DNA from 3 places in the Paenibacillus sp. FSL R10-2782 genome. Region 3 is predicted to be linked to each of the others. Evidence: predicted binding sites of a transcription regulator. Region 3 holds the regulator's gene; each other region holds the start of a gene.
The links. Region 3 encodes Rex, which represses fermentation and respiration genes when NADH is low (regulators of the CRP and FNR family bind a similar motif). Its sites were predicted from a motif close to TTGTGAAATATTTCACAA; they were not measured.

Region 1 (11,077 bases), 2.0 Mb from region 3:
AATTTATTACCGAGCTGGGTGGCAAAATCCAGTCGACCTCGTCTCTGATTAAGCTGCCAAGTATTTTAAACAGCATCTCTCCATATATTGAAACGAATCTGAGCACAACGGAAATGCTGCAACTGGCTTCATTAGGCTTTAATATCGACGCCAAAACCATCGCGAAACAGCAAATTCCACCGAATGAGCTGGTGCGAGAGACAACGGTTAAGGGGGCACAGGTATTGGGTGTGGACCAGAGAAAGCTTAAGAGCTTTGTACAAAATATGTTTGAGCAAGAAAACAAACCTGTGACCACAACGACGGATTCTGCTGCAACCAAGACAAACGATACTCCATAACATTCCAAAGCAAGCAAAGTCTGTATGCTGTCGTACGACTTTGTTTGCTTTTGTGTTATATGGGTATAACCTTGTATATATTAATCTAAAAATATATCCTAACAATATGTAGGATCTTTACACTCATTTGCTTAAAGAGAAGGGGAATGTCATGTGGAAACAACTCCAGCATGGAAAGACCGATTCAAAAAGTTTTTTCTGAACAACAAGTTTGTGTTATTCCTGCTGGTACTGCTGCTGATCGGCTTAAACGTATTGGTGCTTACCAAAATTTCGTACATATTTACCCCCGTTATTGTGCTGCTCAAAACGATCATTCTTCCTGTCATTTTGTCCGGTGTTTTGTACTATCTGTTCAATCCGCTGGTTGATGTGCTGGAGCGCAACAAGGTCAAACGGATTTACTCCATTATTGTGCTTTATTTGCTTATCATAGGGATTATTACCGTCGTGATTACATCGGTAGTGCCTGTGATACGCGATCAGATTCAGGGATTGATTCAAAATGTACCTGCATACAGCGAGCAAGTACAACAACAGTTTGAGAAATTAATTGGCAGTGACTTTGTGAATCAGTTCCAGAATACTATTCAAATTAATCCGTCGGAGCTGGCCTCCAAGGCTTCTGAAAAGTTATCTGCCTTTATTAATAATGCCTGGGCAAGTTTGGGAAGCTTTTTGGGTGTAGTCACAGAAACGGTGCTTGCGATCGCTACGGTTCCATTTATTTTGTTTTACTTGCTGAAAGATGGACATAAGCTGCCACAGACGATTCTGAAAATGTTCCCGCCTATGCTGCGTAAAGAGACTGATCGCATTATGACCGAAATGAATCATCAGGTCAGCTCATATATACGGGGGCAGATTATTGTCAGCTTCTGTATCGGGGTGCTGTTGTATATCGGCTACTTGATCATCGGACTGGACTATTCTCTGACGCTTGCTGTCATTGCGTCCTTTACGAGCGTTGTTCCTTATTTGGGACCTGTGATTGCCATTACGCCTGCATTAATTGTAGCTTTGGTAACATCTCCGGTTATGCTGCTCAAAATGGTCATTGTATGGACAGTCGTACAGCTCATTGAGGGTAAATTTATTTCTCCGCAAATTATGGGCAAGTCTCTCCGGGTGCATCCGATCACCATTATCTTTGTCATTCTGACGGCGGGCAATCTGTTTGGAGTGGTAGGGATTATACTGGCGGTTCCGGGCTATGCTGTATTGAAGGTTATCGTCACACATCTGTTTAGTTTCTTTAAAAAGCGTTCACATCTTTATGAAGCGGATAAAGTGAAGGCGAGCCTCAACGAAAAATAAACATTTCCAATTCCGGTGTAAAATCAATTTTCCAGTATAAATCAAATTGGCCCCTCTTGGGTAACTGTGGCTTCGCGTGCTATAATTAATGCCTATTCTTATTCCCAAACAGAAAGGTCAGACTTTATATGATAAAACTCAGCATTCTTGACCAATCTCCGGTATCGGAAGGCATGACGCATGCGCAAGCATTACAAAAGACCGCTGAGCTTGCTATAGAGGCGGAGCGCTTGGGGTATCATCGCTTTTGGGTATCAGAGCATCATGCTGCCTCTAATCTTGCTGGTTCCAGCCCGGAGGTATTGATTTCGCATCTGGCCGCTCGTACCTCAACCATTCGAGTGGGATCAGGCGGTGTGATGCTGCCGCATTACAGCGCTTATAAAGTAGCGGAAAACTTCCGTGTATTGGAGGGCTTGTACCCGGGGCGCATGGATTTGGGTCTGGGACGAGCGCCGGGAGGAATGCCAATCGCTACCAGAGCCTTGCAGGAGGGTAAAATGCGAGGTGGTGTCGATCTGTACCCCGAGCAGTTGGATGACCTGCTAGCCTATTTGCATGACAGTACGGGCAGTGATCATCGCTTCGGCTCATTACAGGCGATGCCGCTCGTAGAAACCGTGCCAGAAATGTGGCTGCTCGGCTCCAGCGGCGACAGTGCGGGACTTGCAGCCGAACGTGGCGTGGGCTTTGCATTTGCGCAGTTCATCAACGGCGAAGGCGGCACAGGAGCGATGCAAGAGTATCAGGAGCATTTCAAGCCTTCGCAGCACAGTGATCAGCCGCGTTCACTTGTCGCTGTATTTGCTATCTGTGCGGATACCGAAGAGGAAGCCAATCGGTTGGCTTCCAGTATGGATCTGTCCCTGGTGTTGCTGGAGCAGGGAATGCGTTCCGCTGGCACACCTTCCGTAGAAAAGGCATTGGCCTATCCTTATACGCCATATGACCGGATGCGCATCCGTGAAAATCGCAAGCGCATGGTAGTTGGCTCACCTGAGCAAGTGAAGCACCAAATTGAGCAATTAAGTGAGGCTTATCATACACAGGAAATCATGGTCGCAAGTATTATTCATGACTTTGACGCCAAGTTGAAATCCATACGTCTCATGGCTGAAGCATTTGGGCTGCGTTCTGTACAGTCTTGATGTTGTCTGCCGGATATTGGAAGACCATAGCTTTGAGGAGCTGTGGTCTTCTTTTGTGAATTTTCGGGGTCATTTTCCGTGAAATGATTCCTATGCTAAGGGAATATGCCAATCAATACTTGATAATGATTATCAATATCTTTATTATATAAAGATAGCATGAAGTTTTGATGAATCACGTGCGTTAAGCCCGTAACTATATATTAGATAAGGGAAAGGAATGATTCCGAATGTTTCGTCTGAAAACGGCTAATCTGGATATTGCTTATGAAGATCGGTTGATTGTGGAGGATCTGAACGTTGAAATACCGCAAGGGAAAATCACAGCATTGGTGGGCGCAAATGGCTCCGGCAAGTCCACCATTCTGAAGACGATGGCTCGCATCATGAATCCTAAAGGCGGCAGCGTTCTGCTCGACGGTAAATCCATTCATAAGCAATCTACCCGGGAGGTAGCGAAGCAGTTGGCTATTTTGCCTCAAAATCCGACTGCACCAGAAGGGTTGACCGTGACGGAACTGGTATCTTACGGACGTTTTCCCTATCAAAAAGGCTTTGGCTCCATGAAAGCAGATGATCGTAAAATGGTAGAGTGGGCCATTCAGGTGACAGGTATGAGCGAATTCCACGATCGCCCGATCGACCAGCTTTCTGGCGGGCAGCGTCAGCGTGCATGGATTGCCATGGCGCTTGCGCAGGATACGGATATTTTGTTTCTGGATGAACCGACTACCTTTTTGGATATGGCGCATCAATTGGAAGTGTTGCATTTGCTAGAATATTTGAACACTTCGGCCGAACGTACCATTGTCATGGTCGTGCATGATTTGAACCATGCTGCCCGGTACGCCCAGCATATGATTGCGATCAAAAAAGGGAAGGCCGAGGCTGTAGGAACGCCGACCGAGGTCATGTCCCCTGACGTGCTGCGCGAGGTGTTCGGAATTGAAGCAGATATCGTAACAGATCCTCGTACAGGTGTACCGCTGTGTCTTCCATATGCTTTGGCCGGACAACCAGCGGTAAGCCAGGCCGTAAAGGGATTGAAGCTGGAGGAGAATCATGTAGCTGGCTCCGTTTCCGAGCGGCGTGAAGCCAGACCACAGGTAGCGGCAAGAGGATAAAGGAGACGTAATGAAACCATTGGATTATGAGCAGCTTGAGCAATTGGCGCGAATAGTGACAGACACACCAGAAGATGCAGTATACTCCGGGCCCGTGGCTGAATGGCTTGAACCGGATAAGCTTCGCACTGTGCTGGAGTATTATGGTGAGTTGCTGTGTGCGGAAGACAGCTTGACCACAGCTGTTTATTTTGTGAACCAGTTGCGTGGTCTTGTATTTGCCCAGCATTTTATGGTGTCTTTGTGTGAACGCCGTCTCGATCTGTCGGTTTCCAATCTCAGATTTCATATTTGCTATCAAGGGAAATATCCCGCCATCAGCTTTCAGGTCATCGACCAAACAGAGCTGGACAGCAACAGGCAAGACGAGCATCATTCATCCGGGCAAGCGCAGCAGGTGCTGCGCGACTTTTACAGCTTGCAGATCAGACCGATACTGGAGGCGATGGCTTCGGCAGGAGGTGCATCTGTTGGACAGATGTGGGGACAGTTCCCGCTGACTTTGCTGTATTTTAAGGACAGGGTACAGCCATCGCTAACCGATCCACAGGATGTGGAGCGTTTGGAACAAGATTATTATTATGTGACGCGGGAGCTGGAGGGAGAGGTGTTCGGGCGGAAAAGAAACCCGTTTACGGTCCGTCTCGTTGAGCTGGATAACCCTTACCGTCCCGGTGAGAAGGCATATATGAAACCGTCCTGCTGCCAATATTACAAAACAGGCGGAGGCCAGCGGTATTGTTTTGCGTGTCCAAGGATGTCCGCCTCAGAACGTAAAGAACGCAGACTCGAAGTGGTGGCGTCTCGCTAGTATCGAGGGAAATTGGCATGTCCGTCTCGTTTTGGGTAAAATAGGTGATGAAACTTAAACCAAGCGAAACAAAGGAGGATGCTATATGTCCGTCTATTCACATCATGCTGTAACACCAGCGAATCAGGAGGTTCCTCTGGATACCTACACCGGTAAGGTGCTGGTAATCGCGAACACCGCCAGCAAATGCGGACTCACCCCACAATATGGGGATTTGCAAAAGCTATATGATGAATATAAGGATCGGGGACTGGTTGTATTAGGCTTTCCTTGCAACCAATTTGGCGGTCAGGAGCCGGGCAGCAGCGAGGAAGCGGCTGAATTTTGCCAACTGAATTACGGGGTGAATTTCCCGGTATTCGCTAAAGTGGACGTTAACGGCCCGGATACGGCATCTCTGTTTGAATATTTGAAAAAGCAGCAGCCTGGAGAGCAGGAAGATGGTACGATTCAATGGAATTTTACGAAATTCATTGTGAATCGTGAAGGTGTACCTGTGGGTCGTTTTGAACCTAAAGAATCACCAGAGGCGATGAAAGCGGCCATCGAGCAACTGCTATAATAGCCTCCACTTAGTTAGGAATATACGTTTACATAAGGTCGAATCTCCGTTGTTTTTCGAGATTCGGCCTTTTTGTGCTTTCTGTATTTTACATGTGGTATCGTTCGTTGCAGTAGCATTTGGAAGCCTGATATAAAGGCATAGCCAAGGCCCATATGGGAAAAGCTAAATGAAGCAAAGTGGCGTTGCAGCAAACGGTTGACGTTGTATCTTCCTGACTTTAAAAATGTGGACAAATTGTGAATATCATAAAAAGCTATTGTAATGTGAAAAATATCACACTATAATAAGCACAAGAAGTGAAATAAATCACAATCAACAATGCGGTTACGTGAAACTATTCACAAATATCATATATTTTATGCCCACACACCAAGGAGGAATTCAACATGAAAGTAGCAGTTATCGGATGTACACACGCAGGTACGGCAGCCATCGTCAACACAGCCAAATGTTATCCAGATGCAGAAATTACCGTTTACGAGCGTAATGACAATATTTCGTTTTTATCCTGTGGTATTGCACTGTACGTAGGTGGTGTCGTCAAAGATCCGCACGGATTGTTTTATTCTTCCCCGAATGAACTGGCGGAGCTGGGTGTCGTGACCAAGATGCTTCATGAGGTAACGAATGTCGATACAGCAGGCAAAACGCTGCAAGCACGCAATCTCCAAACAGGAGAAGAATTTACGGACACCTTTGATAAATTGATTGTTACTACGGGCTCGTGGCCTATTATTCCGAAGCTGGAAGGTATTGAGCTTGATCATATCCTGCTCTGCAAAAACTATAATCATTCCAATGACATCATTGAGAAAGCCAAGCATGTACAGAATATTACAGTTGTTGGAGCCGGATATATCGGTGTTGAGCTGGTGGAAGCTTTTCAAATGAACGGCAAGAACGTAACGCTGATTGACAGCGCTGATCGTATTTTGAATAAATATTTGGACCCGGAATATACAGACCGAATTGAAGATTCCTTGAAGGAACATGGCATCAAGCTGGTGCTGGGAGAAACAGTAAGCCGTTTTGAAGGAAATAACGGCAAGGTGAATAAAGTGGTGACATCCCAAGGAGAATATGAAACAGAGCTTGTTATTCTCTGCATCGGCTTCCGTCCTCAAACGGATCTGCTTAAAGGTCAGGTAGACATGCTGCCTAACGGCGCGATCATTGTGGACAATTTTATGCAAAGCAGCTGCCCGGACGTATTTGCTGCAGGCGATAGCTGTGCAATCCGCTATAACCCGACAGGCCAAACAGCGTATATTCCGTTGGCAACCAACGCTGTTCGTATGGGCACGCTGGTGGCACGCAATTTGGTCCAACCGACCATTGCCTATATGGGAACACAGGGAACTTCGGGTATTAAAATTTATGAAGATAATATTGCAGGAACAGGTTTGACGGAAGCGGCAGCAGCGGACGAAGGTATGGCCGTAGAGGCTGTAACCATTGAGGACAGCTACCGTCCTGAATTTATGCCAACGTCGGAAAAGGTGCTGCTGAAAGTTGTATATGAGCAGGAGACACGGAGAATTGTCGGAGCACAAATTATGTCGAAGGTAGATTTGACCCAATCGATTAATACCCTGTCGGTGGCGATCCAAAATCATATGACCATTGACCAACTGGCCTTTGTGGATTTCTTCTTCCAGCCGCATTATAACAAGCCTTGGAATTTCCTGAATGCAGCGGGTTTGCAAGCATTGCCGCCGATATCTGAACGGAAGCCAGTTACCGTATAATTCATTTTGTCTGTGACATTGTTCATAAGTTTGTCAACAATCTGAGACGTATGGACGAATCCTTATAGTACAATATAGAGTAGCATAAGGATTAGGGGGTAAGTAGCTTATGGATTTGTTTTATATCCTTTTTCTTGTAGCCGTGGCGCTGGTAGGCCTAGGTGGAGTTATTTGGTTCTTAAGAGCAGTTGAAAAGGAAGAATACAACTAAATGTAAAGCGCATAGTAGCGCAGTAGACGTAATAATACATGAAAAACAGTCCTTTATCCAAGGGCTGTTTTTTAATATTCATTAAAGTGATTTTTTTCACAAACAAAACCACTGATTTTAAATAAAATATGTGAGAGAATGTTGTAGTAAAAAGATGTTAAAGGAGCGGAATATATGGCAAGTTATAAACCGGGGCAGATTGCTGAAAAGACGGTGGAAACAGGAGTGGCCAAAGCGAACAATCCATGGACTGTGGCAGTGGTATTGGGATTTTTAGCAGGTGCATTTATTGCGCTTGGTTTTTTGCTAGATATACGAGTTATCGCAAGCGCGCCCAAAGAATGGGGGAGTATTGCTACTTTTATTGGAGCAGCCGTGTTCCCTGTAGGTCTGGTATTGGTATTGATCGGAGGCGGAGAATTGCTGACCGGTAATATGATGGCAGTCCCTCTAGCGAGATGGGCAGGACGGATCAAGACCGGGGCGATGTTCCGTAATTTAGCAATTATTACGCTTAGTAATTTTGCGGGTGCGTTGTTTGTTGCCTTTTTCTTTGGTCATGTGCTGGGTTTAACCGAGACAGGACCTTATTTGGACAAAGTGGTGGATATGGCGGGACACAAGCTGCATGAAAGCTTTTTGCAATCGTTTATATCCGGTATTGGATGTAACTGGCTGGTAGCGTTGGCTGTCTGGTTGGCGTATAGCACGGATTCGATCGGCGGCAAAATTATGGGGATCTGGTTCCCGACGATGGCCTTTGTAGCTATCGGATTTCAGCACGTTGTAGCCAATATGTTTCTGATCCCAGCGGCTATTTTCGCAGGTCATTTTTCATGGGCAGATTATATTATGAACTTCATCCCGGTTTGGCTGGGGAATTTGGTGGGAGGAAGCATGTTCGTAGCTGGAGCTTACTGGTTGGCATATTTGAAAAAGCCTCATTCCGCTGTACATTCTGTGAATGAATCACCTCAGGCACCCTCGTCTACTGCAACGACTCCGTTGAGTGACCATGCCTGATTAAGCAGGGCTTAGAAAAATGGGAACAAAGCAAATCCGCCATGGCAGGTCCGGGGGAACGAAACCTGTCATGGCGGATTCTTTTGGGAGTGGTCCAAGGTTTGGCATGGAGGATGAGTGTGCTCTCGTCCATAATGCCTTGATCTCTTTTACCCTTGGTATTCAATATTGAAACAGGTATGATAAAAAAATAATATAGAATATTTGAAATCCGTTTTGCTGTGAGCAGCAAGCGGATTTTTTAATCTTTTGGACGGATTTGGGTTGGCAAAATCCTTCTCTTGCCATAGGACATAGCTGTATATATGATAAGAACAGTGTAATTTTTGGAAACGGTAACGGAAAGGAGCATCAACACCATGGATCATCGCAACAGCGCCCCTCCTGAGGACGTGCTTCAGCAAGACTTGCAAAGGGAGCAGCGAATGACGGAGCGTACGGACGGTATTTTCCCAGCTGTATGTCCGCTGGATTGCCCGGATACGTGCGGGCTCCTGCTTCACAAGGAAGATGGAAAGATCGTCAAGGTGACTGGTAACCCGGATCATCCCATTACAAAAGGGGCTATTTGCAACAAAGTTCGCAATATGACGGAGCGGGTGTATGACCCCGAGCGGCTGCTCTATCCGTTGAAGCGTGTAGGCCCCAAGGGGAAAGGGGAGTTCGAACGAATTAGCTGGGAGGAGGCAGTCGATACCATTACTGGCCGCTTCAAGGAACTGATTCGCACGGATGGCCCGGAATCTATTCTCCCCTACAGCTTTTACGGCAATATGGGCGTGTTGAGTGTGGACGGGATGGATCGCCGTTTTTTCAATGCGCTGGGTTCAAGCCAACTGGACCAGACGATTTGCAGTGTGGCCGGGAATGAAGGCTGGGCATCCGTCATGGGTTTTAAGGGCGGCACCAGTCCAGAGGATACAGAGGATGCTGACCTCATTATTGTATGGGGTGGAAATGTCATCAGCACCAATATGCATCAGGTGGTGTTGGCCGAGAAGGCACGCAAAAAAGGTGCCAAGGTGATCGTCATTGATGTCCACCGCAACCGGACAGCGCAATGGGCGGATTGGTTCATTCCGCTCTACCCGGGAACGGATACCGCGCTTGCGCTGGGTGTTATGCATGTACTGTTCGAGCAAGGGCTGACGGACGATGAATTTTTGCGCCGCTATACGGTCGGTCATGAGGAACTGCGCGAGCATGTGAGGGCATATACCCCGCAGCGCGTCTCACGTATTACAGGTGTGCCGGAGGCAGATATTATCCGTCTCGCGGAGATGTACGGACAGGCGCGAGCGGCGTATATCAACATTGGCAACGGGCTTCAGCATCATGATAATGGCGGCATGAATGTACGCGCGGTTACATGCTTGCCCGCGCTCACCGGGCAATGGCTAAAGCACGGCGGGGGAGCATCACGCTCCAACGGCGCTTACGGCAAATTCAACGGCGCCAATCTGGCCCGTCCTGATTTGCGTAAAAACCCGGATGCCCGGGTGATCAACATGAACCAAATCGGCGAAGCGCTGCTACAGAAGGACGTGCCGATCAAGGCGCTGTTCGTGTATTGCAGCAATCCGGTTGTCGTAGCACCCGATGCTGATCGGGTGACGCAGGGGTTTGAACGGGAGGATTTGTTCACGGTCGTTCACGACCTGTTCCTCACCGATACGGCCCGCTATGCGGATATTGTCCTGCCTGCTGCGTCTTCTTTTGAAGGTACAGACCTGTACAAATCCTACTGGCATCACTATGTCCAGATGCAGAAGCCAGTCATTGCTCCGCTCGGAGAAAGCAAAAGCAACTATGAGCTGTTTAGCCTGCTCGGACGAGCCATGGGCTTTGATGAGGCTGCTTTCACGGAAAGTGAAGAGGACATGATCGCGGGTGCACTTGATAACCCGACGAATCCTTATCTCAACGGTGTGACTTTAGAAGCCTTAAAAAAGTCACCTTTTGTCAAACTGGACATGACGCCGAAGGCTACCTATCTGGATCGTCTGACTACGCCTTCGGGCAAGATTGAGCTGTATTCGGAAAAGATGAAGCAAGCGGGTCTGCCCGCGATGCCTTCGTATGTGCCGCTGATCGAAGGATACGACGGAGAGCATCGGCCGCAAGCGGACGAGCGGTTCCCGCTGATGTTTATTTCGCCACCGAATCATAATTTTCTGAATTCCACGTTCGCAAACTTACCCAAGCATCAGCGGCTGGAACGAGAGCCTTTGCTGCAAATTCATCCGGAGGATGCTCAGGCAAGAGACATCGCGGACGGTGATCCGGTTACGGTATGGAACGACCGGGGAACGTATGAGCTGAAAGCCAAAGTCACGGATCTGATGCTGCCTGGTACGGTGATTAGCCAAGGGTTATGGTGGGAAGGTAAAGGACGCAGACAGCGTGCTAATGTATTAACCTCTGACCGACTGTCGGATATGGGGCGGGGGGCTACTTTCTTTTCAACGGTGGTGAATGTGAAGCGTCAATGAGATAATGTCTTGTTATGGTGTCAGATGCTAAAGGAGAAACAAAATATATGAAATGGTTGGATTCTTATCCGAAGGAAGTAAAAGTGTTTCTTGTCGCCAGTCTCATTAATTCCGCCGGGAGCTCTCTTATGTGGCCGTTGGTTAGCATGTATGTGTTTGACGAGCTGCACCGCAGCATGGGAGATGCGGGAATTGCGATTTTGGTGCAGTCTCTGGGCGGGATTTTTGGTCAGGTGTTAGGAGGAGCCCTTTATCACCGCATTGGGGCCAAAAAACTGATTGTCTGCTCGCTGGCAA
Region 2 (11,077 bases), 150 kb from region 3:
GTTGGTTGCGATAACGTACATTTTTACATCTCTGCCCGTTTCATTCACATGATGGACGAGTATACGTGTGCTGCCTGATCCCATTTCCTGATACACAATACCATCCTGGAATACACGTTCCGGGCTGTTAGCACGGATCAGAAGGCGTGGTGAAGATGTGCTGGTTAACGGAATGGTAGCCATAGTAGGCACCTGACTGCCGTCTACACTATACTTATCACCATAAGGCGTGAAGATTTTGTTGAAATCATCTTCGTTGTATAGTAGCTCATTCGTAATCTTAATCGTTTGACTTACTGTACCTGTTGCACCATGCTTGTCAGTCACGGTCAGCGTTATGGTCACATCACCCGGCTCGAAAAACGCCAGTTTCTTATTCACCCAATCACGTTTAGTAATCGCATTTTCATCATCCGTACTCAGATCCGTAATCGTGATTTTTTCACCCATTTTGTATTCTTTTTTATCTGTTGTAAACAGAGCCACTGGCGGCTGATTCGGCGGTCTTACCGTAATCGTAACTGAGTATGGATCACTCCAGTTCCCTGCGGAGTCAAGAACGGAATAGGTAACTACATATGTACCTGGCTCTTGAAATACGTCCTGCTTGCCTTCCCAACGTTGATTCACAATTGGAAGACCTGTAGGAGAAGATTCCTTTGTCAAATACGTAACTTGGGTTTCGCCCGCATAGATATCTTTTTGCTGAACCGTGAAGGAAGCTTTAGGCTTTTGATTCAAATCCATAATAACCTGTTTTGTTGTATTATTTACAGTATAAGGAATATTCAAAGCCTGTGTAATAGAGGTCAACGGCACCATAAATACGTTCTTTTGCTGGAATGCCGGTCCCTTCATTTGTCTAGCCTCACCGTTAACAGTATAAATTTTGCTGTCTGTCTTAAAGCGCAGCACGTTTGTACCTTGGGTGATAACGGTTTCCTTGGTAGCAGTATCATAACTAAACTGTAAGCCGACGCGGCTGACTAGCGAGCGAATAGCTACATAAGAAACACCGTCCTTGACTGTCATCGGCTGAGTCGCCGTATACACCTGTCCGTTTTGTTCCATTTTTGCGCTGTTCAAATACAAAATCAGTTGATTTGCACTCATGGATGTTGGAGAACCACCAGGGTTGGTGATCGTTCCGTCTCCACTGTATACATCATTGGATACGCTCGATCCGTTGGTTGTATCCGTCGGCAAGCCGGACAAAGGATCATTGGATGCGCCTGTGTTATCAGGTGTCACTGTGTCATTTTGTGCTCCAGTGCTACCTTGTCCCCCGATACTATTATCAACGCCGGAATTTGTGACATTGGCCTGAGCCTGCTGTCCGCTAACCGAATCGGTGGATTGAACAGTGGATACTGCTTCTGCTCCTACAGGGGCTACTGCAGCCACCTGAGCTACCGCAAGCGCGGTGAGCATGGTCCATTTCTTGAAATTCATTGTTTGTCTCCTTCTATTACCAAATTATTATCATCCCCGTAAAAAGTCATACTATTAGACGCGGCTGTTGACCAAAAGTTGCTGGGAATTTTGCTGAACATGAAAAAAAGGGAACTTTCTCCTGTGGCTGCAAGAAATACTACAACAAAAAAACGCCGCCCCATCTGACCTGATGGGGCGGCGGCTTCATAAATAGAAAGTATTTTAAAGGCCATTCAACATTATGACGGACGGACAGCGGCATTTGTCCCTGCGGTCTCCAGACGACCTTCTTCAATGAGACGATAAGCACGTTGAACCTCTTCATCTGTGGGGGACGGAACCCCTTCCAGCGGATACGCCTTGCCGAGCATTTCCCACTTGTATACACCCATTTGGTGGTAGGGTAAAATTTCGAACTTTTCGACTCCGTTTAATGTTCCGATAAACCGCCCCAAATTCAGCAGATCCTGCTCATCATCATGAATACCCGGTACAAACACGTGTCTAATCCACATCTTGCGCCCTTGTTCAGACAACCATCGTGCCGTACTTAGCATACGGTCATTGGATTTGCCTGTTAGCTTAATATGCTTGTCATTGTCAATATGCTTTATATCCAGCAACACCAAGTCTGTTACGTCCAGCAGTTCATGGATACGGCCTGCGTCATTAAAACCGTTACTGTCCAGCGTTGTGTGCAAATTCCAGCGTTGCTTCACTTCTTTGAATAGCTCTGCCACAAAATGAGCTTGCAGTGTTGGTTCTCCACCGGATACAGTCAATCCGCCTCCCGAAGAACGATAGTAGGCTAAATATGGCTCAATTTCAGCCAATACCTCCTTCAGGGTCATTGGATTGCCTTCATTTAGAGCCCAGGTGTCCGGGTTGTGACAATATTGGCATTTTAACAAGCATCCTTGCATAAAAAGCACGAAGCGGATGCCGGGACCATCGACGGTCCCGAAGGTTTCCAATGAGTGTATATGGCCTTTCAGCATGTTGCATCATCCTTCCCGCATCCGCTATGCGTGCGTCGTTGTAATATATGATACGTAAAGCTTTGTTACATTGTACCGTGGAAAGTACGGTTAATGACATCCAGCTGTTGTTCACGAGTCAGCTTGATGAAGTTAACGGCATAGCCTGATACGCGAATCGTAAGCTGTGGATAGTTTTCTGGGTGATCCATCGCATCCAGCAATTGCTCACGAGCAAATACGTTGACGTTCAGATGATGTGCATGACTTCCGAAATAGCCGTCCATCATGGAAACAAGATTCGTTTTGCGTGTTTCTTCTTCTTTACCCAGTGCTTTAGGCACGATGGAGAAGGTATTCGAGATACCATCCAGGCTGTGCTCGTAAGGCAATTTAGCTACGGAACTCAGGGAAGCCAAAGCACCTTTTTTGTCGCGTCCATGCATTGGATTTGCACCTGGTGCAAACGGTTCGCCTGCTTTACGTCCATCCGGTGTTGTACCTGTTTTCTTACCGTATACCACGTTGGAAGTAATGGTCAGCACAGATTGAGTAGGAATCGCATTCCGGTAAGCCTTATGCTTGCGGATCATGCCCATGAAGGACTCTACCAGTTCTACTGCGATGTTATCTACACGATCATCGTTATTACCGTAGCAAGGATATTCGCCTTCAATTTCAAAGTCAATGGCGATGCCTTTTTCGTTACGGATTGGTTTCACCTTTGCATGTTTAATGGCGCTCAGGGAATCGGCAGCAACGGACAGACCGGCAATACCACAAGCCATTGTACGAATAATATCACGGTCATGCAGCGCCATTTCAATCCGTTCGTAGCTGTATTTATCGTGCATGTAGTGAATAACGTTCAAAGTGTTCATGTACAATTTTGCCAACCATTCCATCATTGGCTTGAAGCGGCTCAGCACTTCCTCGTAATCCAGCACTTCACTAGTAATTGCAGGATATTCAGGACCTACTTGAGCACCTGATTTTTCATCCACACCGCCGTTAATAGCATACAACAGAGCTTTAGCCAAATTGGCACGAGCACCAAAGAATTGCATTTGTTTACCGATTTTCATAGCCGATACGCAACATGCAATACCATAATCATCGCCATAAATTGGACGCATCAGATCATCATTTTCGTATTGAATGGAGCTGGTTTCAATGGATACTTTGGCACAATATTTTTTGAAACCTTCAGGCAATTTTTCTGACCACAGTACAGTCAGGTTCGGTTCCGGTGCAGGTCCCAGATTGTACAGGGTGTGCAGGAAACGGAAGCTGTTTTTAGTAACCCGAGTTTCTCCAGTAATGGACATACCGCCAATGGATTCAGTTACCCATGTTGGGTCTCCGCTGAACAGTTCGTTATAATCAGGTGTACGCAGGAATTTAACAATACGCAGTTTCATAACAAAATGATCGACCAGTTCTTGTGCTTGTTCTTCTGTCATTGCGCCTTCTTCCAAATCACGTTGAGTATAAATATCAAGGAAGGAAGACACACGTCCCAAGGACATTGCTGCACCATTTTGTTCTTTGATCGCTGCAAGATAGCCAAAATACACCCATTGGAAAGCCTCTTTTGCGTTGTTAGCAGGCTTTGAGATGTCGAAACCATGATCAGCGGCCATTTGTTTCAGCTCGTTCAAAGCGCGAATTTGCTCGGAAATTTCTTCACGCAGACGAATTACGTCTTCTTCCATGGAATCTACTTCAAGGCTTTTCAGTTGAGCTTTTTTGTCTTTAATCAGGAAGTCTGCACCATACAGTGCTACACGACGGTAGTCACCGATAATGCGACCACGACCATATGCATCTGGCAAACCAGTGATAATACCCGCTTTACGAGCTGCTCTCATATCATCGGTATAAGCGTCGAATACACCCTGATTATGCGTTTTGCGAATATGAGTGAAGATATCAACAATGCTTTGCGGTACTTCAAAGCCATAGGCTTTGCAAGCGTCAATCATCATCCGGATACCACCAAACGGCTGCAAAGAGCGTTTGAATGGAGCGTCTGTTTGTACACCGACAACTTGTTCTTTATCCCGGTCTAGATAGCCCGGCTTATGTGAAATAATGGTGGATGGCGTATTCACGTCTACATCAAGCACACCGCCGTTTGCCAGCTCTTTTTTGGTAAGATCGGATACAATATCCCACAGTGCAGTTGTGTTGGCGGTAGGGCCAACTAGAAATTCTTCGTTACCGACATAAGGTAAGATATTGGTTTCGATAAAATCGTTGACGTTGACTTCTTTAGTCCATTTACCTTTTTTGAAACCTCTCCAGCCAGATTGTTGCTCTTGTAATTCTCTCTCAATCACCGACATGTAAATCCCTCCAAATTGTTTGGTTTTCCGGACTTGTGATTTTTTTCACATTTAAATAGTCTCGAGTCCGGCCTTTTCACCGATGCCTTACGCTCAGTGTCGGGACCTTTCTTACACCCTTATTGTAGAATAATGATAGAGTGTAGTATGTGATAAAAATCACAATACAGGTGATATTTATCACTTTATTTTCTTTAGCTTCACGCCCGTACCTTTATCCTTGCCGTTCACCTCCCTTCCCAAACCAACAGGCCCTCTATATAGAGAGCCTGCGTTGGTATTGAACGGGAAAATGCTTAGTCACAAATTCTATTAGTACCTATATATTATTGGTCAAAACGTCCGTAGAAGGCATTGCGGTATACATCAGCTAATTCGGTAACCAGCGGCAGCTTCGGATTCGCAGTTGTACATTGATCCTCAAAAGCGCGGTCAGCCAGATAATCTACACGCGATTCAAAATCCTTCGCATCGAAGCCGATTTGCTGGAACGATTCCTCGATACCGAGTGTTTTGTTCAGCTTGCGGATCGCTTCGATCAGGCTATTAACCCCTTCTTCCGTGGTACGGGCAGGCAGTCCCAGTATGCGTGCAATTTCTGCATAGCGCTCATCCGCAACAAAGTGCGAATATTTAGGGAACGAAGCAAACTTCGTCGGTTTTTTCGCATTATAACGAATGACGTGTGGTAACAAAATGGCATTTGTGCGACCATGTGCTGTGTGGTATTGTCCACCCCATTTGTGCGCAAGACTGTGGTTAATACCCAGGAATGCATTGGCAAACGCCATTCCTGCCAGCGTGGAAGCATTATGCATTTTTTCACGAGCCAGCTTGTCGCCACTCAGAGCCGATTGCTCTAGGTATTGGAATACCAGTTGAATAGCTTTAATTGCCAGACCGTCTGTGTAGTCACTAGCCATTACAGACACGTAGGCCTCGATGGCATGTGTCAGTACGTCCATACCTGTATCCGCTACAGCTGTTTTAGGCAGCGAATATACAAACTCAGGGTCAATAATTGCCACATCAGGAGTCAGCTCATAGTCAGCCAGCGGATACTTCGTGTTGCCCTGATTTTTGTCTGTAATAACTGCGAACGATGTAACTTCCGAACCTGTACCCGAGGTTGTAGGAATGGCTACAAATTGTGCTTTCTGACCGAGACGCGGGTACTTGTAGATCCGTTTGCGAATATCCATAAATTTTTGTTTCAAGTTGTTGAAATCAGTATCTGGGTATTCATAGAACATCCACATGCCTTTAGCCGCATCCATCGGCGAACCTCCGCCCAATGCAATAATGCAATCCGGTTGGAAACGTCTCATCATTTCAGTACCACGTTCTACCGTAACTGTCGATGGATCTGGCTCTACTTCCGAGAACACTTCGATAGCTACTGGTGTTTGGCGTTGGTGTAAATAATGGATGACACGATCCACATATCCAAGTTTTACCATCATAGGGTCTGTGATAATGGCTACACGTGTGATATCAGGCATTTTAGCAAGATACTGAGTCGAATTTTTTTCAAAATAAATTTTGGAAGGTACTTTGAACCATTGCATATTCACCGTACGTTTCGCCACCCTTTTTACATTAATCAAGTTGACTGCCGATACGTTCGACGAAGTCGAGTTACGTCCGTACGAACCACAACCGAGTGTCAGCGATGGAAGGTTGGTGTTGTAGATGTCACCGATCGCACCATGTGTGGAAGGTGCATTTACAATGATACGGCCTGTTTGCAAACGGTTCGCGAACCGAGCGATAACGTCCTCATCGTTCGAATGAATAGCAGACGAGTGGCCCATGCCCCCAAATTCCACGACTTCAGCAGCGCGTTGAATACCTTGTTCAGCATTTTTTACTTTATAGCAAGCCAATACAGGACTCAATTTTTCCGCAGACAATGGGAATTTTGTTCCTACCCCTTCAATCTCAGCAACCAAAATTTTAGTTCCTGCTGGTACTGTGATGCCACTCATTTCAGCAATTTTTACAGCAGACTGTCCGACGATTGCTGGGTTCACTGCACATTTCTCGACATTCATAGCTCCTTGAGTGAGCTTAGCTGCTTCTTCTTTGTTTACAAAATAGCAACCGTTAGCGATCATCAATTTTTTCACTTGTTCGAAGATTGGCTCTTCGATAATAACCGCTTGCTCGGAAGCACAGATCATACCGTTATCAAAAGATTTTGAGAGGATCAGATCGGTCACAGCTTGCTTGATGTCCGCTGTCTTTTCAATGAAGCAAGGCACGTTACCAGGACCTACGCCCAGAGCAGGTTTACCGCAGCTATATGCCGCCTTAACCATGCCTGATCCACCAGTTGCCAGAATCAGCGCCACATCCGGGTGATTCATAAGTGAATTTGTCTTATCCATCGATGGAGCTTCAATCCATTGAATACAATCGGCTGGAGCACCATGCTTGACGGCTGCTTCAAGCAAGACGCGAGCTGCTTCCGCACTACACGATTGAGCGGATGGATGGAAACCGAAAATGATCGGGTTACGTGTTTTAATAGCAATCAACGCTTTGAACATTGTAGTTGAAGTCGGATTAGTCACTGGAGTGATCCCCATTATGATGCCGACAGGTTCTGCTATTTTTTGAAAACTGTCAAAGTCATTATCTTCAATGACACCGACGGTTTTTTCATTTTTGATACTATGATAGACATATTCTGTTGCAAACATGTTTTTGGTGATTTTGTCCTCGTACACACCGCGTCCTGTTTCTTCAACAGCCAGCTTCGCCAGATGCATGTGCTTATCCATCCCTGCGAGTGCCATAGCTTGTACGATTTCGTCAATCTGCTCCTGATTCATACTCATGAAAGCCTGCTGTGCCCGGTTCCCCCGGTCAATCAGTGTTTGAATATACTGCTCAGCGCTTTGCTCTTTTTGGATAACCTCGTTTTTAACAGCCATTTCCCTCATCCTCCTGTTATCTCGTGTACTATCTCTTGTTCACGCACTGATCGTAACACAGCTTTTCAAGATATATTGTGATTTTTTTCACAATATATTTAAAATTTTATTTTATGAAGTGAATTAAATCACAAAGTTTGGAATTCTGCCACTTTTACCCCCTCTTCTTGCCCCAAAAACGCATAGCACAGGTATATAATGAATTTGAATTGATCAAGTTGCAGATAAAAAAACAAAGGAAACAAAGGGGAAATGGACGATGAGAAACCCTGCAAACGTAATGGAAGCCCGCGGCAATACCTGTTGCTTCTCGGAGGCCAGCTTCAACCGGCTGCAAGTGATGATGAAGGATCGGATCATGCCAGAAAGCTCACACCTGTTCTGGGAAGGAGACACAGCGGATAAGCTGTTTTATATCAAGCGCGGACGCGTGAAAGTAACAAAAACAACGGATGAGGGTAAGGAACTTATACTATATATGTACCAAAGCGGCGATCTGATTGGTCAAGCTGATCCATTTTTTGGTACCAAGCACTCCTTTTCTGCCGAAGTTCTGGAGGACAGTGATATCGGTGTTGTCGATCATACGGATTTGGAGCTGCTTATTTGCCAGCACTGTGATTTTGCCATTGACTTTATGAAATGGATGGGGTCCCACCACCGTATTACTCAGACCAAATTTCGCGATCTAATGATGTACGGGAAGCCCGGTGCTCTGTGCTCCACGCTAATCCGCCTGTGTAACACCTATGGAGAGCCTCATGGGGAACATATCCTTATTCATAAAAAAATCACTCATACCGACCTCTCCAATATGATCGGTGCCACCCGCGAAAGTGTAAACCGGATGCTGAGTGATTTGCGTAAAAAAAATGCAGTCGAATATGATAATGGCATGATTGTCGTAAAGGATTTGGAAATGCTGCAAGGCGTATGTCATTGTGAACTGTGCCCGCGTGAGATTTGCCGGATCTAATAAATAGTTTTAATATAAAAGGGAGTGTTTTGAGCCATTTTGGCTATAAAGCACTCCCTTAATCTTTTTTGCTCCCCCTTAGAGGCAGGCAGTAGCGGAACAGCCCATTTGTATCTGAACAGCGATCGTAAGATCATGTGAATCCCAAAGCGTCTAACACCCCGCCAACATCCTTCTTCACACTTTTAGAACTGGAAGCACAGATAACTTAAATTCCCCATCTCATAGCTCCTGTGGATGACCTTGGCCTTATTCGCCGGATCTCCACTCCCCATGGCAATAAACAACGGTACAAAATGTTCAGCTCTCGGTACCGCTTGACGAGCATACGGGGCTTCGCTTTCATAGCGATCCAAAGCCTCTACATCTCCACTCTGTACATTTTCAATAATCCAGTCATCAAAATCAAGTGCCCAAGGCTCTGTTTTCGTTTCTCCCCATTTGACGATGCGCAGATTATGAACAGTTACACCACTGCCAATGACCAAAATATCCTGCTCACCCAACCCCCGCAGCACTTCACCGATAGCATATTGTGCTTTCGGCGATAGAAACGGATTCACGGAAATCTGGACTACCGGAATATCCGCCTCAGGATACATACGATGCAAAAGTGTCCAGGACCCATGATCCAGCCCTCGCACCCGGTCCGTTTGTACGTCAATACCCTTTTGCTCATATAATTCTTTCAACTTATCCGCCAGCTCCACCGAACCATACGCTGGATATTTAACCGCATACAGCTCCGGCGGGAAACCGCCAAAATCATAAATCGTATCGTAAACGTCGTCTATCGAACTAATTGCCAATGCCTGCGTCTCCCAATGGGCGGTAAAGATAACAATAGACTTCGGGCGAATACTCTTTCCAAGCTGCTCCAGAAAAGCAGTATATTCTGTCTGTTCAATAGCAAGCATAGGTGATCCGTGGGCTAAAAACAAAGATGGCATCATGTGAAAATCCCCTTATCATTTATCAATTTATTTTTATCAATAAGTAACTTTATGTAAGTAATGATACATAAGTAACAAGGTTATGTCAATGCAGATTTTAGCATACACTTAAAAAACGTCGCTTCCTTAAATAAAGATTGATATAGGTATAAAGTCATAGTAATATATAACTAATAAATATAAATATTCACTATAACTCGATATAAAGGACTGGTTTCTATGGAGATACATACTGCTAATTGCCCAAAGTGTGGTTCCGTTTTCCGCTATAATCTTAGAAACCTGTGCAATACTTGTATTCAAGAAGAAAATTTATTTTATGACCGCTGTTCTAACTATTTGTGGAAACATCCCACTACCCATACTCGCCAGCTTAGTGAAGCAACCGATACACCTATGGATTTGCTCACAGACTGGGTGAGAGCAGGCAAGTTTCCCTCCACCTATAGCCAGCTTGATTATCCTTGCGAGTCTTGCCATTCCCCGATTTATGCGGGAAGGCTTTGCCATTCCTGCCTTGGTACGTTCCGTACAGCAGCACTCGATATTCAAACCCGTGTACCCCGTCGAACTGCGACCGGATTGTTTTCAATCGCAGGCCGCGCCAAAGGCTATTAAGTATTACAAAAAAAAACAGCCTTTTTCCTAGGAAAAGGCTGTTTTGCTATGAAAAACGTTTATTCGGCTTGATACTCATCTAATCCATTCCTCGGCCCAATATTGAATCTGTTCCATGACCGGCTGAAGTGCACGGCCTTTGGTTGTCAGCTCATATTCAATGCGGACAGGAGTTTCCGGGTATACATGACGTATAAGAATTCCTTCATTCTCCAGATCCTTCATCCGTTCAGATAGCATTTTATCGCTCATTGTGGGAATCAGATTGGAAATATCCTTAAAACGCTTGGGACCGCTCATCATGGATTGAATAATGAGTCCGTTCCAACGCTTACCCAGACATGAAAAGGCACTTTCAAAACGCGGACACATTTTTGTAAGTTGCGGTTGAACCTCCATATTTTTCACCTTCTTTAGCATTTCGGCTTGATAAAGCTTTCCTTTTGTTAGTATATATCATTTTAGCATACTTTATCCCGAAAGAAAACACTTTCTTCTTAATTTAATACCTGATCCGATAAAGTTGCCATGACCAAAGCTGATTATACAACAAACCAACATAAGAGGTATATGGCAAATGCGTTAAATCAAAAACAGACGGAATCTCAAGAGATTTCGCCTGTCAGTTTGTTCAAATCAAGCTTGTCGGAATCAATAAATGGAAATTATACCAATACACCGCCGAGAGGCCTGAAAGGTTCGCTTTTTCCATAAACTGGTTGAACAATACTTGTCGGATGAGCCCAGCGAATACTGTTAGCAATGACCTTCAGAATATCAGGCTGGTAATAGGTTGGATACGTTTCATGACCCGGGCGGAAATAAAATATTT
Region 3 (11,077 bases):
TGGTGACTGAGGAGGTGGCAACGGCTATTTCCAAAGAACTATCCATTCCAACCATTGGAATTGGAGCAGGACGCGGATGTGACGGTCAGGTGCTTGTTTATCACGATCTGATTCAATATGCATCGCCTTATTACAGCAAACGTTTTGTCAAAACCTATGCCGATGTCGGCGGTTTGATTCGCAGTAGCATCGAGCAGTATGTGAGCGATGTGAAGGGGCGAGCCTTCCCGGCTGAAGAGCATGTGTTTAGCGCCGACGACAGCGTTGTAGAGGCGCTCTACGGCCACAAGAAAGGTCATGCAAAGGCACAGGTACAGAAACAAGATAAACAAGAGGAACAGGCTAAGGAAAAGGTGGAATCCCGGTCATGATGATCGTAAGAGAAGTGGCTCAGCTTCGACAGGCAATTGCTGAACGTCGGCAGCTTGGTGCAAACGGAGAAAAAGCGGAATACGGTTTTGCTGCTACGCAACAACATACAGTCGGCTTTGTGCCGACGATGGGGTATTTGCATGAAGGCCATGCGAGTTTAATGCATAAGGCGCGTGAAATGGCAGATACGGTGGTACTCAGCATTTTTGTCAACCCGATTCAATTCGGGCCTAACGAGGATCTCGACAGCTACCCCCGTGATGAAGCGCGTGATTTGGAGGTGGCTCGGCGTGAAGGCGTGGATATCGTATTTTTGCCAACTGTAGCGGAAATGTATCCGCAGCCAACCCGTACGAAAATTCGCGTATCCTCTTTGACGGATCGGTTATGTGGCGCTTCACGTCCAGGGCATTTTGACGGTGTGACCACTGTAGTTGCCAAGCTTTTTAATATGGTAGGTCCTGATCTGGCCTTCTTCGGCATGAAGGACGCTCAGCAGGTAGCAGTGCTCCAGCAAATGGTAACCGACCTCAATATGAATGTCACTATCGTTCCTTGTCCTATCGTCAGGGAGGCCGATGGTTTGGCCCTTAGCTCGCGTAATGTGTATCTGAGCGCGGAACAGCGGGAGCAGGCATTGGTGCTGTCACAGTCACTGCGCAAGGTGCGTGAAGTGAGCGAAGATGTTGCTCAGAACACGTTTACGATCGTTCAGTTATACCAAATGGTGGAGTCCACCATTACTTCTTCACCATTGGCGGACATTGACTACATTGAAATCTTAACCTTTCCCGGTCTGGAGCCCCTTCTTCCCGAGCAGCGGCTAAGCGATGTTGAAGAAGACATCATTGTAGCGCTGGCTGTAAAGTTTGGGAACACCCGACTGATTGACAATATAAGAATACAGAAGGCGGAGGTGCTCTCCCATGTTTAGAACAATGATGAAATCCAAAATTCACCGGGCGACGGTTACCGAAGCCAACCTCAACTATGTGGGTAGTATTACCATTGATGAGGATTTGATGGAGACTTCCGATCTGCTAGAGAATGAAAAGGTACAAATTGTGAACAATAACAACGGAGCCCGGCTGGAAACTTACGTTATTCCCGGACCGCGTGGTAGCGGCGTAATTTGTCTCAACGGCGCAGCAGCGCGTCTGGTGCAGCCCGGGGATACAGTCATTATAATTTCCTACGCTTCCATGTCGAATGAAGAGGCCAAAACATACAAACCGACCGTGGTATTCGTCGATGAACATAATAAACCGGCCCAAACGGCGAATAAGGAAGTACACGCTACGATCATGTAATGAATGGGAGTACGGATGAAACCCGTCCTTTAAGCGAAAAATGTGAGTGTAATAATCCATCTTTCGTAAGGGCGGGATGCACATGTTCAAGCATGTATTCGCAGAAATGAACAGCATGTTAGATGATATCGTGAAGCATTACCCATCAGCCCAGGGCTCCCGCAGGCAGGAGTTGCTACAGTACTGGAATTTGCTGCGGAGAATGAGTGACGGAATTATGGATGAATGGCTTGCCTTTGAGGAAAAAATGGTTCGCCTGCGGGCTGCTGGTTTTTCCGCAGAGTCCGGTATGTCTGACACGGAGCTATCTGAAAAGGCACTGCCTGAAAAGGAGCTGCCTGCCTTTACTCGGGGTCAAGGGTATTACCGACTGCTCATGTATCCTGAGGCCATCCGTCAGTTTGAACAGGTACTACAGCATTTTCCGAACAGCTGGCAGAGCCGTATGTATATGGGGATGGCGTATTTTCAACTGGAGGATACAGCGGAGGCTGTGAGCCATTTTCAGAAGGTGCTGCACCTGACAGAGCAGTCCCGACTGAAAGCGGTCATCTATAATGCGTTGGGCTGTCTTATGGCCAAGCAGGCTGATGTGGAGGAGGCGCAAAAATGTTTTGCTCTCGCTCATCAGTTCGATCCTGCGTTGCCCGAGCCGTTGCACAATATGGAAGCTTGTTTGTCGGATGCCGAAATGCTTCGGTACGACAGCTCCATAATGACCTGGCTGTAGTTGTCAGACACCGATTGAGACGATGCATATCCACCTTCCCAGGCGGTGTGTGTATCGTCTTTTTTGGCTGTCTTAATTTCCAAACAGGCGATCTTCTGCTATGCTATTATATAAAGTTATTATTTTTGTATGTGTCAAAAGAAAGGATTAAGCCCGAATGAAATTTGCGGTATTGGATTTTGAAACGACAGGCACCCAGTCCGCGGATGACATCATTCAAGTCGGACTTGCAATTATAGAGCATGATAACAGCATTTCCCGTGTTTACGGTTCTTATGTGAACCCTGGCAGATCCATTCCGCCTTTTATTACCGGATTGACCGGGATTACAGACGATGACGTCAAGGATGCTCCTGCCCTCGAAGAGATGATGATGGAGCTTGTACCTATGCTGGACGATGTCGTGCTGGTCGGCCATAATGTGGCGTTTGATTTTAATTTTTTGCAAAACGCTTTGGATCGGTGCGGGTACTTGCCGTTTACCGGCAGAATTTTGGATACGATGGATTTTCTGAAAATCATGTTTCCATCGCTATCTTCCTATCAGCTGGGTTTTGTTTCTTCTGAGTTTGGGCTGGCGCATGACCGACCCCATCAAGCGGACAGCGACGCGTTGGCTACGGCTGAGGTGTTTTTAAAATGTCTGGATGAGCTTCACGCGCTGCCTTTGATTACGATACAGCGGCTCAGTGATTTGTTCGCAGAGGAAGACAGTGACCTCGGATGGTTTTTGGACGGGGTGCGTGAAGACAAAGAGCATGATCCTATTCAGGATTTGGAGGGTCATCAGTTTTTACGTCAGCTTGCACTGAAGGTGGAGGATTGGACGGAGCTAAATGCCCCTCGCAGAGAGGACGACCCCAATCCGCTGGCAGGTGTTTCCTTTGAGGAATACATGGATGATGTCCGAGACAATTTACGTTCATCTTTGAGCCAATATGAGGAACGCGAGGCGCAGACGCAAATGATTGCGGGTGTGAATCAGGCGCTGAGTGAGGACAAGCACCTGTTGATCGAGGCGGGTACGGGGACAGGCAAGTCCCTCGGTTATTTGCTCCCTTCGCTGTACCATAGTGTGAAAAATGGACAGCGAGTCATGGTAAGTACGCATACGATCAACCTACAGGAGCAATTACGTGAGCGTGATATTCCGATGCTGACCAAGGTGATCCCGTTCCCGTTCCGGGCTGCCATTTTTAAGGGCCGAGGACATTATTTGTGTCTTCGTAAGTTTGAACATAAAATAAACAGAAGAGACTTCGCAACGCCGAAGGAAGATTTAATTACAGCGGCCCAGATGATCGTCTGGCTGACGTTGACCGAAACTGGCGATGATGAAGAACTGAATCTAAGCAATCGTGGTGGAGATTTTTGGGAAACGGTGGCCAGTGATTCCGAGTCTTGTCTTGGTCGTTCTTGTCCATGGTTCCGCAAATGTTTTTATCATCGTGCGCGCCATGAGGCGGGAATAGCCGATGTGGTCATTACGAATCATTCCAAGCTGTTCACGGACGTAAAAGCGAGTCATCAGCTGTTGCCGAGTTATGAGCATCTGGTCATTGATGAAGCGCATCATCTGGAGGAAGTCGCTGGTAAGCACCTGGGCATGCATATGAAATATTTCACACTCTTGCATACGCTGACCCGGTTGTTCAAGGACAGCAAGAACGGACAATTGCCTTCGCTGCGTCAGCAGTTGGCAAAGTCGGGGCATGAGAAATCGACGGATTGGGCTGCTACCATTGACCAACTGTATCCGCTCGTGCTGGAGGTCAAGGAGACTTGGGATCTGCTGAGCGACAAGCTGTTTGGCATGCTGCCGGAGCGAAGTGATGCGACACCGGGCGAAACAGGGCAGTTTTCTTCCCGTCTCAAGCCGTCGGCCAAGCCTGCCAAGTGGGATCAGGCTGCTGCGCTGGAAAATCAGATTTATGTAACGTTGAGCGAAATTTTGCGCAAGGGCGACAAGCTGGTGCTCGACGTGAAAGAAGAACATGACGATTATGCGGCTGACAGCCTCATTACAGATATTACGGGGCTGCTTAAGGATTTGGCAGGCATTAGGGAAAGCTTGCGTTTTTTTATGCGTCTGGATGATGAGACGACCGTATATTGGCTCGAAGCGAGCGGGCAATTCCGCAGCAAGTCGCTACAATTTTATGCGGTGCCCGTCGATGTGAGCCGCCAGCTGAAAGAAATGTTTTTTGACAAAAAAAGGAGCATTATTCTGACGTCTGCTACCTTGTCAGTGGATAAGTCGTTTCAGTACATGACCGATCAGCTCGGCTTGCAGGAGGCCGCAGATCAAGGGCGGCTGATGACTACGCAGCTTCCGTCACCCTTCAATTACAGGGATCAGGTGCTGCTAGTCATTCCAAGGGATTTTCCGAGCGTGAAGGGCAGTGTAGGAGACGAGCATTTTGTAGATATGCTCGTCAGCTCGCTAGGTGCGACTGCCCAAGCGACGCAGGGGAGAATGCTCGTTCTCTTTACCTCCTACCGCATGCTCCGGCAGGTGTATGAGCCGCTTAAGGAGGCGTTGGCATCCAGCGACATCACCGTGCTGGGGCAGGGCGTAGACAGTGGGAGCCGCAGCAAGCTGACCCGACGTTTTCAGGAAGCCAAAGCTTCTGTGTTGCTGGGAACCAGCAGCTTCTGGGAAGGCGTCGATATTCCGGGCAAGGCGCTGACGTGTCTGGCCATTGTCCGCTTGCCGTTCCAACCGCCGAATCACCCGCTGCTGGAGGCTAAAAGTGAGCTGCTCCAGCAGCAGAAGAAAAATCCTTTTATGAAGCTGTCTGTTCCGCAGGCCGTCATTCGTTTCAAACAGGGATTTGGACGTTTGGTACGTACGGCGAGCGATCACGGGGTCGTTATCGTTTACGATACACGTGTGATCGAATCCTATTACGGAAAGCACTTTTTGTACTCGTTACCGGGACCAAAAATGGAGCATATGCCGACGGAGCAAATGGTGCCCCGCATCGCCGAGTGGCTCCAATCCGCCCCGGAGACAGAGGCATAACGGACGGACATCTATACATGTCCGTTACAATTAGGGGGAGCATGTATGAAATCAGATAAAATTTCAGAGGCTGTCGTACGGAGGTTACCCGTATATTTACGTTATCTGAATGCACTGCACAAAAGGGAGGTGGCTACGGTCTCTTCCCAGGAGTTGGGACAAAGACTGGATTTAAATCCGGCTCAAATTCGTAAGGATCTCGCGTATTTTGGAGATTTTGGCCGTAAGGGTATCGGCTATGATGTTACTTATCTTATCGAGAAAATACGCCATATCCTGAAAATCGACCAGCAAATTAATGTGGTATTGGTCGGAGCAGGTAATCTGGGGCAAGCCCTTTCGAATTATAATGCTTATTTAAAAGACAATATGAAAATTGTAGCGGTATTTGATGCTGTCCCAGAAAAGGTCGGAACCAAGATCAATACGCTGGTCGTGCAGCCAATGGATGAACTCGAAGCGACCGTGAAGGAACAAAACATTCGGATCGGGATTATTACCGTACCGGATTTTGAAGCGCAGCACGTGGCTGACAGGCTCATAGATAGCGGGATTGGAGCGATATTGAACTTTGCACCGACTACGCTCAAGGCACCAGCAAATATTCGAATACATGCCACAGATTTTACAACAGATTTGTTAAGCCTCGCTTATTATTTGGAGGACGGAAAGGAAGATACGCAACATGACAGCGAATAAATGGATGATTAAAAATGGCTCTTTTGCCGTGAACAGACCGGAAGCCGGGGTAATCTACGGCTATATGATCGTGGAGGACAGTCGCATTACCTATATTGGCGAGACTTTGCCAGCGGGTGAGGAAGAGACGGAAGCGATTGATGGTAACGGACTGTTGTTTTTACCTGGTCTGATTAATACACATGGTCATGCGGCGATGTCTCTGCTGCGTGGGTATGGGGATGATCTGGCTCTTCAAGTATGGCTTCAGGAAAAAATGTGGCCGATGGAAGCCAAGTTTACGTCTACGGATGTGTACTGGGGTACGTCCTTGTCCGTGCTGGAAATGCTGAAAGGCGGAACAACGACCTTTTTGGACATGTATGATCATATGGACGAGGTGGCTCGTGTAGCTGAAGAGTCCGGCATCCGTGCGAGCCTGATGCGTGGAGCGATTGGACTATGTTCGGAGGAAGAGCAGCGGATCAAGCTGGCTGAGGCTGTGAATTTTGCACGTAATTGGCATGGGAAAGCAGACGGTCGCATTACGACTATGATGTCTCCGCATGCGCCGTATACGTGTCCGCCTGAGTTTATCGAAAAATTCGTACAGGCTGCGCATGATCTGGACTTACCGTTGCATACGCATATGTCGGAAACCATTGCCGAGGTAGAGCAAAACGTACGCGACTACGGCTTGCGTCCGGTTGCGCATTTGGATAAGCTCGGCTTTTTCTCCCGTCCATCGCTTGTTGCCCATGCTGTTCATCTGAATGACGAAGAAATAGCTTTGCTGGCTGAACGTGGTGTAGCGGTTTCGCATAATCCGGGCAGCAACTTGAAGCTGGCGAGCGGTGTGGCAAGAGTGCCTGATCTGCTCCGTGCAGGCGTTACTGTCTCTCTGGGAACAGACGGCCCTGCCAGTAACAATAACCTGGACATGTTTGAGGAAATGCGGCTGGCTGCACTCATTCACAAGGGAGTATCTGGCGACCCAACCGCAGTTCCTGCGGGTGAGGCGTTGCGTCTGGCAACGGAGTACGGAGCGAAGTCGGTTGGCTTGAATGAGGTAGGGGCGTTGGCAGCAGGCAACAAAGCTGACTTTATCGCGCTCGATCTCAATCAGGCTCATTTCTTGCCGCGTACGGATCTCATTTCCCATGCGGTATACTCTGCAAGCGCCAAAGACGTGGCCCATGTATGGGTAAACGGTCGTCAGATTGTGAAAAACGGTGAGTGCCTGACTATGGATGAGGAACGTATCAAGCATGAGGCACAAGCCGCCTTTGAAGGGCTGCTGTCGCGCTAATTCAGGTGTCACATCCCCTAAGAGAGGAAGCACAGGTTTGAAAAATAAGAAAAAATGGATAGCGGTCGGGATTCTGGGCGTTATACTGATTCTGGTCAGCATTTTCTGGTATTATTCCTACGTTACTCAAGACCAGGTGATTGAGAGGAATGCTGCTATCGTAAAGGCCAAGCAATCAGGTGGTCTGGTTAGCACAACGCAGACGTGGAAGTCGGTGTGGGATCGGGTATATTGGGTAGTTCAAGGGAAAAATGCTCAGAACGAAAATATTATGGTGTGGGTCCCTTTTCAAAAAGTGGAGGGCCAACCGAATGTGCCTGTCGCAGATAATAGCAGTGTTCATACCGAGCTACTGAAAAACGGAGTCGACGAGCAAAAAATGACGGCGATGATCCAGCAGCAGCTTCCGGGTATAGATATTGTAAGGCTTGAGCCGAGTGTGTTTAATGGTCAATATGTGTGGCAGTTGTTTTATGATGACGGCAGCCATCATTATTATACCTTTTATCGCTTCTCGGATGGGGGATCGGCGGGGGTAAAGTATACTTTGCCTAATTACTAGAGTGCTGTGGGGAGTGGATGATGGTGGTTTGGGAGCTTTAGGAGCGCTGCGTGGCCATTTGATCTTCCGATCGCTATCGCTTCTTCAGATTCAAATGGCCCACTCCGCTGGCTGACCACCGTGGAGTCACTTCAAACACCACTCTTTTCATGAGAGCTGGGGGAAGAGGGCACGGACGCCGTGCTGCGCTTGTCTCCGTTTTGGGTTTTACATGCTAAAAAGACGTAAATACGATAAAATTCGTATTTACGTCTTTTTAGCATGTACCCCTTGCGAAGCTTGGCTAAAAGCCAGCGAAGCATATTTACCTACCCAACTTTCCTCACAAGGCGAAATATTCTTTATGACTGTGCAACAGCGATCGTAAGATCAAATCATTCACGGAGCGCCTCACCATAACCAATGATTTTGCCTTATTGCAACTCCCCCACACATTGCCTTCGATATTAGATATACGTTATGATATACTATATTTTATAAGTGATAGACAAAAATGATAGATAAAGACTTGCTGGTCACTGTAAGATCATGCAGTCTGGTTTATTTGTTGACATTCGTCCCGTTTCTTCTGTGTTTTACATTTTGAGAGGAGGATGTTATTTGAAATTACGTGCAGTTCCTATCGTTGTTGCGGCGGTTTTGGCAGCATTGCTGCTGTTCGGAGGATGGTTCATTTACCGTCAGGTTACAATGCAAAGTCCTTTGGAAAAAATAGTTTCCCAATATCCCGGCGTGACAAGCGCTCAAATAGATATTAAACCGGATCAGGTTGTTTTGAATCTGGATCTCAAACCGCAGGCAGATATTGCCGGATTGGTCAATGTAGTTAAGCAAAAAGGACAGCCCATCATTGGCAGCCGTACTGTTAAGCTGGAAATTGCGGATCATTCCAATCCAGCCTTGAATCAGTGGTGGTCTGAGGCCATGTTTCCGGTAGCGGAAGCGATGGAAAATAAAAAATACACCCAAATTACATCGACCGTCGAACTGATGAAAAAGAAAAAATCCGGTATCGAGGCCGATACTGATATGGATTCTAGCAACGTCTATATCCGACTCAGCGAAGGCAAAGCGACTAAGTTTATCGTTTTGCCACGTCAATCTCAGCAAATGGGGGTATGGCCTAATGCCTAGATGGATCAAGGAAGCACTAATCGGCATTGTGCCGGTGACCATTATATTTCTCGTTTTTATCGGGGTGAATATTATCCCTTTTCTTATCGCAGGCTTGATGCTCAGCGGCTTGCTAATGCTCATGCATGCACGTGGAGGCTTGGCTGTAGGGGCCGGGCAAGAACGTAAGCGTAAAAAGAATGGCCCCGACAAGCTGACTTTTGAGGAGATCGGCGGGCAAGAAAGCGCCAAGCAGGAGCTGCGCGAAGCGCTGGATTTTTTGAATCGGCATGATGAAATTTCCAAGTTCGGCATTCGTCCATTAAAAGGTGTTTTGCTTACAGGCCCTCCGGGAACCGGGAAAACACTGATGGCGAAGGCAGCAGCGCACTATACCAATTCTGTATTTGTTGCTGCTTCAGGCAGTGAGTTTGTTGAAATGTATGTAGGTGTTGGTGCAGGCCGTGTCCGTGAGCTGTTTAAGGAGGCCCGCACTCGTGCAGCCAAGGAAAAGAAGGAAAATGCCATTATTTTTATTGACGAGATCGACGTGATTGGCGGCAAGCGTGAGGGTGGACAGCAACGTGAATATGACCAAACCTTGAATCAGTTGCTGACAGAAATGGACGGCATCTATTCGGCAGATACTCCGCGCATTTTGATCATTGCGGCAACAAACCGTAAAGAAATGCTGGACAGCGCCTTAACGCGCCCGGGGCGTTTTGACCGTCATATTCAAGTGGATTTGCCTGACAAAAAGGGCCGTCTTCACATTCTTAAAATCCATGCCAAAAACAAACCGATTCAGGAAGATGCGAATCTGGACAAAATTGCTGAGGAATCTTACGGGTTTTCCGGTGCGCAGTTGGAAAGTGTCATGAATGAAGCGGCAATCTATGCGATGAGACAGGAACAGGAAATGATTGCGCAAAAGCATCTGTCGATGGCGATTGACAAGGTGATGATGGGTGAGAAGACGGATCGTGAATCAACGCTGGAAGAGAAAAAGCGTGTAGCGATTCATGAACTGGGACATGCTATTATGGCTGAAATCGTTCGTCCAGGCAGTGTCAGCCAGGTAGCGCTCAGCCCGCGTGGGAAAGCGCTCGGCTATGTGCGGCATAATCCACAGCAAGAGCATTATTTGTATACCAAGCAGTTCCTGGAGGAGCAGATCATGATCTCGCTCGCAGGGGCTGCGGCGGAAGAAATGTACTATGGCGGTCGCAGTACAGGCTCTAGCAACGATTTTGAGCAGGCGCTGAACATTGTTCATACGATGATGACTTCAGGTTTGACTTCACTCGGCATTATTAACATGGAAATGGTAACAAAAGAAGAGCTCATGCGCGAAAATGGTGAGATTATGGATGACCTGCATAACCGTACATTGGAGCTTCTTGAAAAGCATCGTCCAGTATTCGACAACTCTCTTGATATCCTTATGAAGGAAGAAACCCTGTCCGGGGATCAATTTAGATGTCAATTTAGTGAAAATGCTCTATTACCAGCATAATTTTTTATGCTGGTTATTTTTTTTTACTTTTAGTCCGTGCTAAGATATTATTAGCTATTGGGACATAAACATGTATTTTTCGACAAAGAAGGATACAATATAAGAGAGTGACCAGGAAAGGGTGGAGTAAAGAACCATGCAATTTAAAAAAATCGGCGTCATCGGCGGCGGCACCATGGGACAGGGTATTTCTGAAATGCTCGCGTCCAAAGGAATTGATGTGCTGTTGGTAGAGCAGACACCAGAGAAACTAGACTACGCCTACAATATGATTGAAACGAGTCTGGACAAGCAACTGGAAAAGTGGGCAATCACACAAGCGGAGAAAAAATTGATTTTATCCCGCATCCAGAAAGTTTCCCATTTGGCTGAGCTCGGCAGTTGTGACATGGTCATTGAGACCATTACAGAAAATCTGGACGAGAAGAAAGCTGTTTTCCAAGAGCTGGACCATGTGTGTCC

Region 1: a site for Rex is predicted at 7,350-7,367, ahead of NST83_RS23250 (formate/nitrite transporter family protein). Genes of this name have one in related genera too.
Region 2: a site for Rex is predicted at 7,774-7,791, ahead of adhE (bifunctional acetaldehyde-CoA/alcohol dehydrogenase). Genes of this name have one in related genera too.

What each region holds. Positions count from the first base shown of each region.
Region 1 covers NZ_CP151951.1:5,098,229-5,109,305, reverse strand. Annotated here, with positions in the region: gene NST83_RS23285 (LCP family protein) at 1-341, shown strand, start outside; gene NST83_RS23280 (AI-2E family transporter) at 495-1,658, shown strand; gene NST83_RS23275 (LLM class flavin-dependent oxidoreductase) at 1,787-2,806, shown strand; gene NST83_RS23270 (ABC transporter ATP-binding protein) at 3,037-3,930, shown strand; gene NST83_RS23265 (hypothetical protein) at 3,941-4,741, shown strand; gene NST83_RS23260 (glutathione peroxidase) at 4,827-5,303, shown strand; gene NST83_RS23255 (FAD-dependent oxidoreductase) at 5,693-7,054, shown strand; gene NST83_RS23250 (formate/nitrite transporter family protein) at 7,440-8,288, shown strand; gene NST83_RS23245 (hypothetical protein) at 8,438-8,656, opposite strand; gene NST83_RS23240 (molybdopterin oxidoreductase family protein) at 8,648-10,780, shown strand; gene NST83_RS23235 (MFS transporter) at 10,828-11,077, shown strand, end outside.
Region 2 covers NZ_CP151951.1:3,288,642-3,299,718, forward strand. Annotated here, with positions in the region: gene NST83_RS14855 (stalk domain-containing protein) at 1-1,452, opposite strand, end outside; gene pflA (pyruvate formate-lyase-activating protein) at 1,674-2,432, opposite strand; gene pflB (formate C-acetyltransferase) at 2,498-4,759, opposite strand; gene adhE (bifunctional acetaldehyde-CoA/alcohol dehydrogenase) at 5,086-7,698, opposite strand; gene NST83_RS14875 (Crp/Fnr family transcriptional regulator) at 7,958-8,674, shown strand; gene NST83_RS14880 (class III extradiol ring-cleavage dioxygenase) at 8,860-9,627, opposite strand; gene NST83_RS14885 (helix-turn-helix domain-containing protein) at 10,321-10,644, opposite strand; gene NST83_RS14890 (ThuA domain-containing protein) at 10,911-11,077, opposite strand, start outside.
Region 3 covers NZ_CP151951.1:3,134,761-3,145,837, reverse strand. Annotated here, with positions in the region: gene panB (3-methyl-2-oxobutanoate hydroxymethyltransferase) at 1-371, shown strand, start outside; gene panC (pantoate--beta-alanine ligase) at 368-1,306, shown strand; gene panD (aspartate 1-decarboxylase) at 1,299-1,682, shown strand; gene NST83_RS14075 (tetratricopeptide repeat protein) at 1,765-2,412, shown strand; gene dinG (ATP-dependent DNA helicase DinG) at 2,570-5,437, shown strand; gene NST83_RS14065 (redox-sensing transcriptional repressor Rex) at 5,483-6,136, shown strand; gene NST83_RS14060 (amidohydrolase) at 6,123-7,424, shown strand; gene NST83_RS14055 (DUF5590 domain-containing protein) at 7,462-7,986, shown strand; gene NST83_RS14050 (hypothetical protein) at 8,587-9,120, shown strand; gene NST83_RS14045 (AAA family ATPase) at 9,113-10,615, shown strand; gene NST83_RS14040 (3-hydroxyacyl-CoA dehydrogenase NAD-binding domain-containing protein) at 10,752-11,077, shown strand, end outside.